Regions from separate parts of the Flintibacter sp. HCN-6482 genome, predicted to be linked through region 2. Evidence: riboswitches for the same ligand, from Rfam matches in the RefSeq annotation. Region 2 holds a riboswitch; the other holds the start of a gene.
What was found. Region 2 has a riboswitch for ZMP and ZTP ahead of WKS99_RS00900 (formate--tetrahydrofolate ligase). Riboswitches for the same ligand answer to the same signal wherever they lie in the genome.
Positions count from the first base shown of each region.

Region 1: another riboswitch for ZMP and ZTP. It lies ahead of WKS99_RS05230 (IMP cyclohydrolase); the one in region 2 lies ahead of WKS99_RS00900 (formate--tetrahydrofolate ligase).

Region 1 covers NZ_JBBKBK010000002.1:50,989-57,720, forward strand. The annotation lists gene WKS99_RS05225 (phosphoribosylaminoimidazolecarboxamide formyltransferase) at 1-981, opposite strand, end outside; gene WKS99_RS05230 (IMP cyclohydrolase) at 1,009-1,716, opposite strand; ZMP/ZTP riboswitch at 1,763-1,844, opposite strand; gene purN (phosphoribosylglycinamide formyltransferase) at 1,879-2,535, opposite strand; gene purM (phosphoribosylformylglycinamidine cyclo-ligase) at 2,532-3,578, opposite strand; gene WKS99_RS05245 (amidophosphoribosyltransferase) at 3,715-5,139, opposite strand; gene WKS99_RS05250 (phosphoribosylaminoimidazolesuccinocarboxamide synthase) at 5,298-5,984, opposite strand; gene WKS99_RS05255 (hypothetical protein) at 5,956-6,441, opposite strand; gene purE (5-(carboxyamino)imidazole ribonucleotide mutase) at 6,472-6,732, opposite strand, start outside.
Region 2 covers NZ_JBBKBK010000001.1:186,804-193,535, forward strand. The annotation lists gene WKS99_RS00895 (formate/nitrite transporter family protein) at 1-323, opposite strand, end outside; gene WKS99_RS00900 (formate--tetrahydrofolate ligase) at 333-1,997, opposite strand; ZMP/ZTP riboswitch at 2,051-2,142, opposite strand; gene WKS99_RS00905 (LysR family transcriptional regulator) at 2,232-3,167, opposite strand; gene WKS99_RS00910 (DUF4250 domain-containing protein) at 3,469-3,642, opposite strand; gene WKS99_RS00915 (histidine triad nucleotide-binding protein) at 3,654-3,992, opposite strand; gene WKS99_RS00920 (hypothetical protein) at 4,058-5,098, opposite strand; gene WKS99_RS00925 (RNA polymerase sigma factor) at 5,085-5,588, opposite strand; gene WKS99_RS00930 (hypothetical protein) at 5,982-6,524, opposite strand; gene alaS (alanine--tRNA ligase) at 6,528-6,732, opposite strand, start outside.

The DNA of each region.
Region 1 (6,732 bases), on a different contig from region 2:
GGCGATCCAATCTTTCTTTTCCTGCTCTGTCAACACATCGGGCTTCACTTTGAAGGTGTTCTGCCACACGCCTTCGGCCAGCACGTCGTCGTGCTCGTCGGAGATATAGATGTCGATGGCGTTATCCCGGTCAGGGCGGCGGATGTGGTCTACGAACTGCAGCCCCAAAACCTTGGGGTGCTGACGCAGCCACCAGATATCCGCCTTGTTGCCCGCCAGACGGGTGCAGTGGATGCGGCTCTGCTGGCCGGCACCTACACCGATGGTCATGCCATCCTTGACATAGCACACGGAGTTGGACTGGGTGTACTTCAAAGTGATGAGGGACAGGAGCATATCGTTTTTGGCCTGCTGGGACAGCTCCTTGTTTGCGGTGACCAGGTTAGAGAGCATCTCCTCGCTGATATCCAGGTCGTTATAGCCCTGCTCAAAGGTGATACCGAAAATGTTGCGGCGCTCAATAGGGGCGGGCTGGTACTCCGGGTCGATCTGAACCACATTATAGCTGCCCTTGCGTTTCATTTTCAGGATCTCCAGGGCTTCATCAGTATAGCCGGGGGCGATGACGCCGTCGGACACCTCGGCGGCCAGGAAGCGGGCGGTGTCTCCGTCACACACATCAGACAGGGCGGCCCAGTCCCCGAAGGAGCACAGCCGGTCGGCACCTCGGGCCCGGATATAGGCGCAGGCGATAGGGGACAGGTCCCCTTCTGGAGCGAAATAGATGTGCCGCTCGGTATCGGACAGGGGCAGGCCCAGGGCGGCTCCGGCGGGAGAGACGTGCTTGAAGGAGGCGGCGGCGGGCAGGCCGGTGGCTTTCTTCAGAGCCTTCACCAACTGCCAGGAGTTGAGAGCATCCATAAAGTTGATATAGCCCGGCTTGCCATTGAGCACCTTGAGGGGCAGATCGCCCTGCTCCATAAAGATGCGGGCGGGCTTCTGGTTGGGGTTGCAGCCGTATTTCAGTTCCAGTTCATTCATGTGAGCGTACTTCCTTTCTGGCGGTGTTCAGCCATGCTTGTTGATGATGACGGTCTCCCTGGCGCCGCTGGCCAGGTCGATGTACTGGACGAACAGGGATACTTTATTGTCGTGGTTCAGGTTGGCCCAGAGCTCTTCCGCCCAGGTCTGAGCGTCCGGGGCCTCGATGGCCACCTTCCGGGGCTCGCCCTCGAAGGAGGGCAGAGGGTCCAGGTTCTCCTGATAGGTGTGGATGAAGTGGCCGGTGCCGGCCACAGGGGCGTCGTACTCATAGAAGTAGCGGTGGTTGCAGCTGGGATCACCGTCAGCCGACTTCAGGATGGATAGCTGATAACTGCCGTCGGCCTCCACCACACCAGAGATGCGGGGGGTGTAGTTGGGGGGATCGGGCTCAAAGCAGCGGGTGCGAAGGGCCTCGATATAGCTCTTGCCATCCAGAAGGAACCGCTGGATGGTGTCGGTCTGGTCCCCGTTAGTGACTACGGTGGCCCCGTTTACCACCCTCACAGGATGGTAGATAATGAGAGAGGGGTCCACCATCTTGCTCTCGTCAAATGCCTTGGTGCGGATGCCGTCCTCGGTTTCCTCAAAAACCCGGTTGCGGCTGTTCTCACTGCGGCCCATAATGAAATAGGCGATGGCGGCCTTGCTGTTGTCGGCGGTGCGGCCCAGGACGATGCCGCGGCCAGGATAGGGATGGTTGGAAAGGATCTCCTTCAGATCATGTGTCTTCACAGTATTCCTCCTTTGTTGTAAAAAAAGGGCGCACCAGTTCTGTGAATTGGTGCGCCCAGACGGTCGGCCTTGTATTACGCGATACTCCCCGTGGTCATTTCCACTTACCGTCAGTCATATCGCACAGTTACATTGTAGCAAAAAAGGGTAAGAAAAGCAAATTCATTCTGCGTTCCGCGTTCCGTGTTCTGGATGCTCCAAAACACGGACGGTCCGCCCCTCCACCTTTAGCCGGTCCTGACAGAACAGGGACACGGCTTGGGGGAGCAGCTGCCACTCGCACTGCTCCATGATGCGCCGCTGGAGTACCTCCGGCGTGTCGTCGGGGAGGACCTCCACCGCCTTTTGAGAGACGATGGGGCCGCCATCGCACTCCTCACTGACAAAGTGGACAGTGGCGCCGGACAGCTTGACCCCATACTCCAGGGCCTTCTCATGGACATGGAGGCCGTAGCACCCTGGGCCGGCGAAGGAAGGGATGAGGGCGGGATGGACATTGAGGATGGCGTTGGGGAAGGCGCGGACCATCTCGCCAGTCAGAATGACCATAAAGCCGGCCAATACCACCAGGTCGATATCCAATCCCTTCAGCTTGTCTACCAGGGCCGCAGTCATGGCCTGGCTGGAGGGGTAGTCCTTTCGGGCCGCCACATAGCCGGGGATGCCGGCGGCCTTGGCCCGCTCCAGGGCATAGGCGCTGGGGGTGGAGGAAATGACAGCGGTGATTCGACCGTTGATCAGCTCACCCCGCCCCTGGGCGTCGATGAGGGCCTGGAGATTGGTGCCGCCCCCGGATACCAAAACCGCGATATTTTTCATTTGACTAACTCCACACCGTCGCTGCCAGAAACCACAGAGCCGACCTGATAGGCATTCTCGCCCGCATCCGTCAGAGTGGAGAGAGCCCGCTCCGCCTGAACAGCGGGGATGGCCAGGATCATGCCCAGGCCCATGTTGAAGGTGTTGTACATATCCCGCTCCGGGATGTTTCCCTTCCGCTGGATCAGATCAAAGATGGGCAGCTTGGGGAAGGTCTTGAGATTAATGCGGGCGGTGAGGCCGTCTGTCATCATTCGGGGCACGTTCTCGTAGAACCCGCCGCCGGTAATATGACTGATGGCGTGAATATCTACTCCGGCCTTCAGCAGAGCCTTGACCGCCTTGACATAGATGCGGGTGGGGGCCAACAAAGTCTCGCCCAGGCTCCGGCCGCCCAGCTCCTCCATGGGGGAGGTCAGGTCAGTGTGCTCCACATCCAGAGCCTTGCGGACCAGAGAGAACCCGTTGGAGTGGACGCCGGTGGAGCCAAGTCCGATGAGTACGTCGCCGGTGGATAGGCGCTTGCCGTCAATGATATTTTCCTCGTCCACGATGCCCACAGAGAAGCCGGCCAGGTCATAGTCCTCGTCGGGCATGACGCCGGGGTGTTCAGCGGTCTCGCCGCCCACCAGGGCGCACTCAGACTGGCGGCAGCCCTCGGCGATGCCGGCGACGATCTCGGCAATACGGGCGGGATCATTCCGGCCACAGGCGATGTAGTCCAGGAAAAACAGGGGAGAGGCGCCGCCGCAGATGATGTCGTTGACGCACATAGCCACGCAGTCGATGCCGATGGTGTCGTGCTTGTTCAGCAGCATGGCCAGCCGCAGTTTGGTGCCCACGCCGTCGGTGCCAGACACCAGCACTGGTTTTTTCATGCCGGCCATGTCGGGGGCAAACATACCGCCGAAGCCGCCCAGAGTACCCATGACACCGGGAATATAAGTGGATTCCACCATAGGCTTGATGCGCTGAACAGCCTCATAGCCAGCGGTGACGTCTACGCCGGCGGCGGCATAGGAAGCGGAGTGGGAGTTTTTCATCTTCAGACCTCCAGATCAAATTAGAACTTAAAAGTCAGGAATTGTGGACTGCGCCCCAGACGGAACAGTGGAGTTCAGCCCGGCAGGACCGGAGCCATTCTGACTTCACATTCCGGTTGGGATGGCGTGCTGACGCCTATTCTTTGCCGCTCCAGCAGTAAGTACACACCTTGTCCCGGTCCAGACCGATGGCCTCCAGCAGGCCATCCAGAGACTGGTAGCCGAGAGAGTCAAAACCGAGCTTCTCACAGATGGCCTTGAGCATGCACTGGCCTCGTTCAGTGCGGGCGTCAGAGTACTCCTCCAGGTGGAGCTGGCCCTCGTCCCCCTCCAGCTCCTGGACCGTACGGCGGGCCAACAGGTCCATGTCCGAGTTGCCACGGGAGAAGTTGAGGTATTTGCAGCTGTACATAATGGGGGGGCAGGCGGAGCGCATATGGACCTCCTCCGCCCCGGACTCATAGAGAAATTCCACCGTTTCCCGGAGCTGGGTTCCCCGGACGATGGAGTCGTCCACGAAGAGCAGTTTCTTGCCCTCAATGAGCTCGGGTACCGGAATCTGCTTCATCTTGGCCACCTGATTCCGAACGTCCTGGTTGGTGGGCATAAAGGAACGGGGCCAGGTGGGGGTATACTTGACAAAGGGGCGGGCAAATGGCTTGCCGCTGCGGTTGGCATAGCCGATGGCGTGGGGCACGCCGGAGTCGGGCACACCGGCCACATAGTCCACCTTGGGGAGAAGACCGTGGAGAACCTCATCCCGGGCCATAATCTCGCCATTCTGATAGCGCATGACCTCCACATTTTTCCCCTCATAGTTGGAGTTGGGGTAGCCGTAGTAGGTCCACAAAAAGGCGCAGATCTTCATCTCCTCGCCGGCGGGGGACAGGGTTTCATACCCGTCAGCCGTAATACGCACGATCTCTCTCGGCCCCAGCTCATAGGCGTCGGCATAACCCAGCTTATGGTAGGCGAAGGACTCGAAGGACACACAACAGCCCTCCTGGTTCTGGCCCACCAGGACCGGCAGCCGGCCCAACTTGTCCCGGGCGGCGATGATCTCCCCCTTGTCGGTGAGGACGAGCAGGGTCATGGAGCCCTTGATTTCGTCCTGGGCGTGGAGGATACCGGACACCAGATCATCTTTCTGGTTGATGAGGGCCGCGGTCAGCTCGGTAGCGTTGACCTTGCCGGAGCTCATGGCCATAAACTGATGTCCGTGGTCGGAGAAATACTGCTGGATCAGCTCCTCGGCATTGTTGATGATGCCCACGGTGGTGATGGCGTACAGGCCTAAGTGGGATCGGACCAGCAGGGGCTGAGGATCGGTATCGCTGATGCAGCCGATGCCGCTGCAACCGTGGAAGTCAGACAGATCCTTCTCGAACTTGGTGCGGAAGGGGGTGTTCTCGATGGAGTGGATCTGGCGCTGGAATCCGTCCTGGGGGTCATGGATCAACATACCGCCCCGGCGGGTACCCAGATGGGAGTGGTAGTCCACTCCGAAAAAGATATCAAGGGTCACGTCCCGCTTGGAAACGGCCCCAAAAAAACCACCCATTTATTTGCTCCTTACTTTTTGCGTTTGTGCAGGAAAAACCAGGCAGCTCCAACCAGTCCCGCAAGGATCAGCAGCATGAAAGGCAACGCGATGGGGCTGCTGCTGATAAGAATGGCGGTGGGGCCGTCCTGCCCGCCAATGATACCGACGTCCACGATTTAGGCGAAGAACAGCTTGGACAGGGTCATGGGATCGATGTACTTGCCGTCCTTGTAGACCCGCATATTGCCGGAGGCCACCTCGTCGATGAGCATAACCTTGCCGTCCGCGTCGTAGCCGAACTCGAACTTGATGTCGTACAGGACCATGCCCTTCTCCTTCAGGTCGTCGGCCACGATCTGGGTGATCTTCTGAGTCTCCTCCTTGATGGCGTCGTACTGCTCCTCGGTCATGACACCCAGAGCGACCAGACCGTCCTTGGTGACCAGGGGATCGCCCAGGGCGTCATTCTTAAAGGTAGTTTCCACATAGGCGGGCAGGTCGGCACCCTCGGCGATGTACTCCCCATAGCGGCGGAGGAAGGAGCCCACTGCCTTGTGGCGGCAGATGACCTCCAGCCCGTGGCCAAACACCTTGGCAGGCTTGACCTCCATGGTGGTGTTCTTCAGGTCGGCGGACACATAGTGGGTGGGGATGCCGGCAGCGTTGATTTTTTCAAAGAAATAAATGGACATCCGAAGGTTCACGTCGCCCACGCCATCGATGGTCAGGCCCACAGAGTTTTCGCCGGGATCGAACACGCCGTCCTTGCCGGTGCAGTCGTCCTTGAACTTCAGCAGGTAGTTGCCGTTGTCCAGAGCAAACACGTCCTTGGTCTTACCAGTGTAAACAAGCTTCTTTTCCATGATGACATTCCTCCATGTATGAAATTGAAATGGATGCTGAGTGTATTTGGGATAAAAAATGGAACAGGCGAAAAGGAAAACGGGGATATAGACAAAAAAGGAGCACAACGAAACAAAGAGGAGGGGCGAAGCCGCCTCCACCGCCCAGAGAGGCCTCCGTCTGAAAGACGGCCCGGTAGATCTCATTCGGGGTGGGGAACAGCATTCCCCAGAGGGGGGTGGAGAGGATCCACAGGAGCAGTACCCCGCCATACCGTCCCCTCCCAAGGGGGAGATAGAGAGCGGCCATGGCCACGGCACAGACAGCCGTAAAGAGGGCGGCGAAGAAAATATCCATGCCCGCGGGGATGGACCACAGGGCGATGCAGCAGTAAAAGACCTTCTGCAGATGGGAGATCAGGGCGGACAGGGCGCCGAGAGCAGCGCCAATGAAGCAGATAGGAATCGACTTCTTCATGACGCGCCTCCACAGTGAGCGGGCTGCCTCTTACTGTCCCAGCTCGGCCTGGAGCTTCTTCTCCTTTTCGGCGATCTGGGCGGCCATGCTCTCCCTCGCCTGGTCCAGCCGGGCGGCCAGCTCGTCGTCGGAGACAGACAAAATCTGGGCGGCCAGTACAGCGGCGTTCTTAGCCCCGTTGATGGCCACAGTGGCCACAGGAATGCCGCTGGGCATCTGGACGGTGGCGAGCAGGGCGTCCAGCCCGTCCATAGCGCCCCCCTTCATGGGGATGCCGATGACCGGCAGGGT
Region 2 (6,732 bases):
CAATTCCGCAACATCCCCCGCCAGGAGCAGCGCCCATCCAGCAGAGAAATGGTGATCAGGCAGTTGCCGGTAAAGAGCTCCGCCCCGGTGGCTATCACCATTCCCAGCCCGAAGGGGAACAGCAGGCCACACACCGTCCGGGCGGTCCAGGTGCCCTGGATGCCATAGGAGGCCGTGTTAGTGGCGGCGCTGCCCATGGCGATCAAGGCCCCAGCCAGGATGCCCAGCAGAATCAGGACAGAGGCTGGCTTTCCGGCCTTCTCCGCCCCAGCGGCGGCGTAGAGCGCCGTCACCTGGGCGGGGGAATTGAAATGGTTATCCATGTGCCCCCCTCAGAACAGGCCGGAGATTACTCCGTTCTCATCCACGTCGATCTTTTCCGCGGAGGGTACCTTGGGCAGGCCGGGCATAGTCATAATATCCCCAGTCTGGACCACCACAAAGCCGGCGCCCGCGGACACCTTCACCTTGGACACCGTAATGGTAAAGCCCTCGGGGCGGCCCAGCCTGGTCTGGTCATCGGTGAGGGAATACTGGGTCTTGGCCATGCACACGGGCAGGCCGCCCATGCCCATCCTCTCCAGCCGCTCCAGCTCCTTGGATGCGGCATCGGAATAGCTCACGCCCACGCCCCCATATATCTTTTTCACCACAGCCTCGATCTTGCTCTTTAAAGGCTGATCTAACTCATAGGCGTAGGTAAACTTCTTGGGCTGCTCACACAGGCGGAGCACCTCCTGGGCCAGTTGGATACCGCCCTCGCCCCCTCTGCCCCACACTTCGGACAAGGCCACATTGACCCCCAGTTCTTTACACTTGGAGCGGATCAGGTCCAGTTCTCTGTCGGTGTCGTTGACAAAGCGGTTGATGGCCACCACACAGGGCAAACCGAAGACCTGGGTGATATTCTCCACATGCTTGAGCAGGTTGGGCAGGCCCCGCTCCAACGCCTCCAGGTTTTCCTCTCCCAACTGGGCCTTGGGCACACCGCCGTTGTACTTCAGCGCCTTGACCGTGGCCACGATGACCACCGCGTCCGGGGTCAGTCCGGCGGCCCGGCATTTGATGTCCAGAAACTTCTCCGCACCCAGGTCAGCTCCGAAGCCCGCCTCGGTGACCACATAGTCGGCCAGCTTCAGGGCGGTGTCAGTGGCGGAGACGGAGTTGCAGCCGTGGGCGATGTTGGCAAAGGGGCCGCCGTGGACAAAGGCGGGAGTGTTCTCCAGCGTCTGGACCAGATTGGGCTTGATGGCGTCCTTCAGCAGGGCGGCCATGGCTCCCTGGGCCTTCAGGTCGGCGGCGGTCACCGGCCGGTCGTCATAGGTGTAGCCCACGATGATACGAGCCAGCCGCTCCTTCAAATCCTTCAGGCCGGTGGCCAGACACAGGACCGCCATGATCTCGCTGGCCACCGTGATATCAAAGCCGTCCTCTCGCGGGACGCCCTGCATCCGGCCGCCCAGACCGTCCACGATATTTCGCAACTGCCGGTCGTTCATATCCACACAGCGGCGCCAGGTGATCTTCTTCACGTCGATGCCCAGTTCGTTACCCTGCTGGATATGGTTGTCCAACATGGCGGCCAGAAGGTTATTGGCCGCTCCGATAGCGTGGAAGTCGCCGGTGAAGTGGAGGTTGATATCCTCCATAGGCACCACCTGGGCGTAACCACCACCGGCGGCGCCGCCCTTGACGCCGAACACAGGGCCAAGGGAGGGCTCCCGCAGGGCCAGGATTACGTTCTTGTCCAGCTTTTTCAGCGCGTCAGCCAGCCCAACGGAGGTGGTGGTCTTGCCCTCTCCGGCGGGGGTCGGATTGATAGCGGTGACCAGGATCAGCTTGCCCTTCCGGGCCTTGTCCCGCAGGGGGGTGATGTCGATTTTAGCCTTATAGCGCCCATAGTATTCCAGCAGTTCCTCGCTGACCCCCGCCTTGTGGGCCACCTGGCCAATTGGAAGCATCTCCGCGGCCTGGGCGATCTCGATGTCAGTCTTCATCTTCCATAACTCCTTCCTGTTGCGCCCGCAAAAATAAAAGGGCGCACTAAGCAATAGTGCGCCCAGACGGTCGGCAATATGGCGTTTCACACGCCGGGCCCTGTTCCACGTGGTCACTCCACTTCCGTCAGTCGCAGGGCTTGGATTCAGTTTAGCATAGGCCTCCTCCCTCGTCAAGGGGGGCGGTGTGGTTTCTCTCCGTCCCTTTTGCTGAAAATCAGGCCCGATATTTGTTCAAAGGTTGGCGGGACGGTCAAAGCGGCTGTAATACTCCTTGATCAGGTCGATAAACGTTCTGGCCGCCGGTGACAGGAATCCATTTTTCTTGTAGACCACCGCCATGGGGCAGGTCAGTGGCGGCTCTCCGATGGTAAAGCAGGCCAGCCGGTCCAGATATGGGGTGCGAGAGATGCCGCTCTCCTGTAAAAAGGCGAAGCCCATGTTTTCCGCCACCAGATTGATGGCTGTGGTGTTGTTGGTGGTCACCAAAATATTCTGGGGCTCCACGTTATGGACGGAGAAGGTATTGTGGAGCAGCTTGGACAGCCGCCAGTCCGGGGGCAGCATCACGATACGCTCCCGCTCCAGCTGCCGCAGGTCGGGGAAGGGTATGGGGTCGTCGTAGGTACTGGTGAGCCCCCGGACCAGGGGGTGGTCCCGGTGGGCCAAAAGGAAGATATGCTCCCGCATGACCAGTTCATAGGTCAGCTCCGTCAGATCCCCAGGGATGTGCATGATGCAGAAGTCCGTGACACTGCCCGCTGCCAGATCCCCCAGTTCGGGCACCGGCGCCTCATGGAGGACCACCTGGACGTCGGAGTATTGCTTGGTGAACAGGGGCAGCACATCGGGCAGAAGGGTGGAGCCGCGCCAAGGGGATACGCCGATGTGGAGGACAGGCCGCTTCTCGTTCTGCAGATCCCGCAGGTCGCTGACCAGCTGCCGGTCCAAATAACTCTGGCGCTCCAGATAGGCATGGAACACCTCCCCTGCCGGCGTCAGCTTCAGGGGCGAGTGGGAACGGTCCAGCAACACGGCCCCCAGATTGGACTCCAGCTTGGCCAGATACTGGCTGAGATAGGGTTGGGAGAGATAGAGCCGCTCCGCCGCTTTGGAGATGCTCCGCTCCTTGACGATGGCCATAAAATATTCCGGATTCTTGACGAACATAAACAGCACACCCCATAACTAAAAAGCTATGAGGATTATATCACAGTTCACCCAGTATGGAAAGGGGTATCTTCCTTTTTCTGATACAGAAAGAAAAACCGGAGCCGTGGAATGATCCACGGCCCCGGTCTGCCCGGCGGTATTGCCTGCCCCGCCCAAGCGTCTGGTGGTCAGAGCGCGCCCTCAGTCAGGAAAAGTGAAAGTAGGGAGGTGTAAGGAGGATGAGAGTTAGCTCTCTCTAACCACGTATAGGTTAGCACATCCTAACTCTCTTGTCAACCCTTTTTTCCGACCTCCTCTATCAAAGGAATTGGTTGCGCTCTCTATGGTAGGTGTAGCCTATGGCAGCCAGCTTATCCTCCACCCCGCTCTGCTCTACATCCAGCTGCGCGCACAGCTCCTCCAGGGTGCAGCCGTCATCCCTAAGCCGGGTATTCAGGAAGCTGAGGAGGATGGCGGGATCATTCGGTACCATCCCCTTCTTCCTCAGCCTGGAGGCCAGGTCATATCCCGGCCAGACAGAACATGGAAATGGAGATGGGGGACAGACTGGCCCGCCTGCTCCCCAATATTGGACACCACACGGTAGCTGTCCAGGCCCAGCTCCTTGGTCACTTTGGAGATGACTGCGAAAATATGGGCCACTACGGCGGCGTTGTCCTCTGTCACCTCGGCCACAGATCCGATATGGGCCTTGGGGATAACCAAAAAGTGGGTGGGCGCCTGGGGATCGATGTCATGGAAGGCAAAGCATACCTCGTCCTCGTAGACTTTGTTGGACGGGATCTGCCCCTCCGCGATCTTACAAAACAGACAGTCAGACATTGGGAAACCTCCTTTGTTTGTTAGTAAGACCATTGTACCCCCTTTTGCCAGAATTGCCAAGGTTTTTATTCCTCCACCGGGAGCAGCCCTCCCAGAGAGAAGGTCTGGCCTAAGATGGTAAGGGATGTCACCTCATCCGGGTCCACAATCTGATTCAGTTGGAACACAAATTCTCCCATCCCAGTATCTGGATTATAGCTCTGGCTCACTGCGCGGCCCACAGATGCGGTTTGGCCGTCCAACAGATTCAGAACGGTAGTACTTTGTATTTCGGAAAACGCCGCTGGCCCCCACATACGGAAATCGTTTTCCTCTCCTTGAATCATAAAGGCAACACTGATGGGCGAAACATACAGCGACTGCAGGACCATATTGTCTTCTCCCACCTGAATGGGAAGCCCGGCCTCATATTGTCGTCCGCTGTCCTGGTCAGGCAGTTTCACACAAAAGTCATGCCGCTCCTGAGAAAAGTCAGCCAAGTTCTCAAAGGTGGTCTTTTCAACCAAGCGCAACGGAGTAATCGTAAATTCCCCACCCAGAAATGTCTGAGCATCTGCCTGAAGATAGGTGGTCGGTCCCCGATACCACAAAATCGAGATGTGATGGTCACCCGGATCATCATCTGGTAAAACAATGGAGCCGGACACCCAGCCGCCCACGCCATTCTCTTCCGACTCAGGCTCAATATCGGAAGTTGCCAGAATAGAATAATCCTCTCCCCATAAGGCAGTCTCCTCTGGGGCGATCACGTCCAGTAGGACCGCCAAGGTATACCGGTCCACCAGCATTTGTTCCACTTCAACCGTCCATCCATTTTCATAGGTGTGTCTTTGATCCACCTGCACCACACCGTCTTTGATCAGCCTTGCCTCCTGCTCCCCTGCCCCAAACAGCGCCGCAAATTTCTGATCCAACCCCGTAGCCACTGTAAAGGCACAGGCCAGCAGGAGCACGGCAGCGGCCACCAGTACAGCGGGCATCTTCTTCATTCGACTCACAGGTTTGACCTCCTTCTGCCCTGTCAGGAGGCGGTCCAGCATAACCCGTTCCTGCTCTTGAGTGGGTTTTATCTGGTCAAACACCCGCTTGAGCTTATCCTCGTCCATACTCTTCCACCTCCAAAATTTCTTTCAGTTTCCATCTCGCCTGAACCAGCCAGGTACGAATGGTGGATGGGTTCTTCCCCAAGATCTCCGCTGTTTCCAGCGCGGTGTAACCCTGGTAGTAGTGGAGATACAGCACCATCCGGTATTTCTCCGGTAGGGTAAGGATCAGATCCCACAGCTCCCCGTCCGACGGCTGCTCCCAGGTCAGGTTCTGAAGTATCTCTTCTCCCGCCCTCTTTGTCCTCCACCAGTGCTTGAGCTGGTTTTTGCACTCGTTCCGGGCGGTAACGATAAGCCAGGCCTTTTCATGCTCCGGATCACGGAAGAGGCCCTCATGCTCCATCGCTTTTCGAAAGACCGTCTGGGTGGCGTCCTCTGCGTCGGGTACATTTTTCATCAGCATCAGACAGATCTGATAGACCATGGTCACATATCGGCGGTAGAGGGCGGCCATCTTCTCCCCGCTCTGGCTATGTTCCAAACAAGACACCTCCCTTTTTGTCTCTCTGCTTATCACACAATCTGGCTGGGGAAAATGTTGAGAATCTCCCAAAAAATTTTAAGGGACGGCCCAAGGGCCGTCCCTTTTGAAGATGGGGTCCGTTTACCGTTTTTGCTTCAAGTACACAGGGCCTCCCCGTCCCAGCCGCGGTTTTCATCTATTCCACTCAGAGCCGGGGCGCCGCCTTTTCCAGCCTACTAAAAAAACAGTCAAAATTAGATTTAAATCAAAGTGAAAGATAAAAGAGCCGTGCGGCAACGGTCCAGTTAACCGTGCCGCACGGTATCTGTTAGCATAAAAAGTCAAAATCAGGAAGGCAGATAGAACTTCGATGCTGGAAGATCTTGTCCCTGCAAAGCCCGTTTCCTTATCCCTGTCCTGTCACTCTGGATACTCCAGTCCCAGCACATCATAGTATTCGTTGGAAAATTTCATAATCGTGGGATCAAAGGCGGCCTGAAGGGCCTTGACCTGCTGATACGGAGCAGCGGGAGCCAGGTCAAAGGCCCTTGCTATCCTCTCCAGGGCTGTCTGTTTCCCAGCAAAAAATGTCTCACACCCAGGCCAGACAGCCCTCTTGTCCTCCTCCAACAGTTCCCGGAACCGTTCTTCCGTCAGCCACCAGATCTGGGAGAGGGGGTTGGCATCCCGGCAGTAGAGGACAAAGGACAAAAATTCCCGAAAATCTGTCGCTACTGGCAGGACATAGGTCCCCGGCTCCCCCATAGCGGGGTCCACGCAAAACACCCGCTCATCCCCGGGCAGAAGGACAAAATGGATACCGTCGCAGCCCAGCCTCCCTACCGGCTCGGCATTCATCGGAGTACAGAAATAAGGCTCCAAGGAAAGTCCAGGCTCCATCAAGCCAATACTTTCAAAGTCAATATCCAGAGCGCAAAAGCGCTTGAGATCCTCGCGGGTCATGGCTCACAGCCCCAGCTTCATGGATACCACGTTATCCACCATAGCGAGGGCGTTGTCCACCATCAGCGGGTCTTTGCCGCCGCCCATTGCGGAGTCAGGCTTGCCGCCGCCGGAGCCGCCGGCGATGGCGGACACCTGCTTGACGATCTCTCCGGCCTTGACTCCCTTCTGGACGGCCTCCTTGCCACAGGCGGCCAAGAAGGTAATC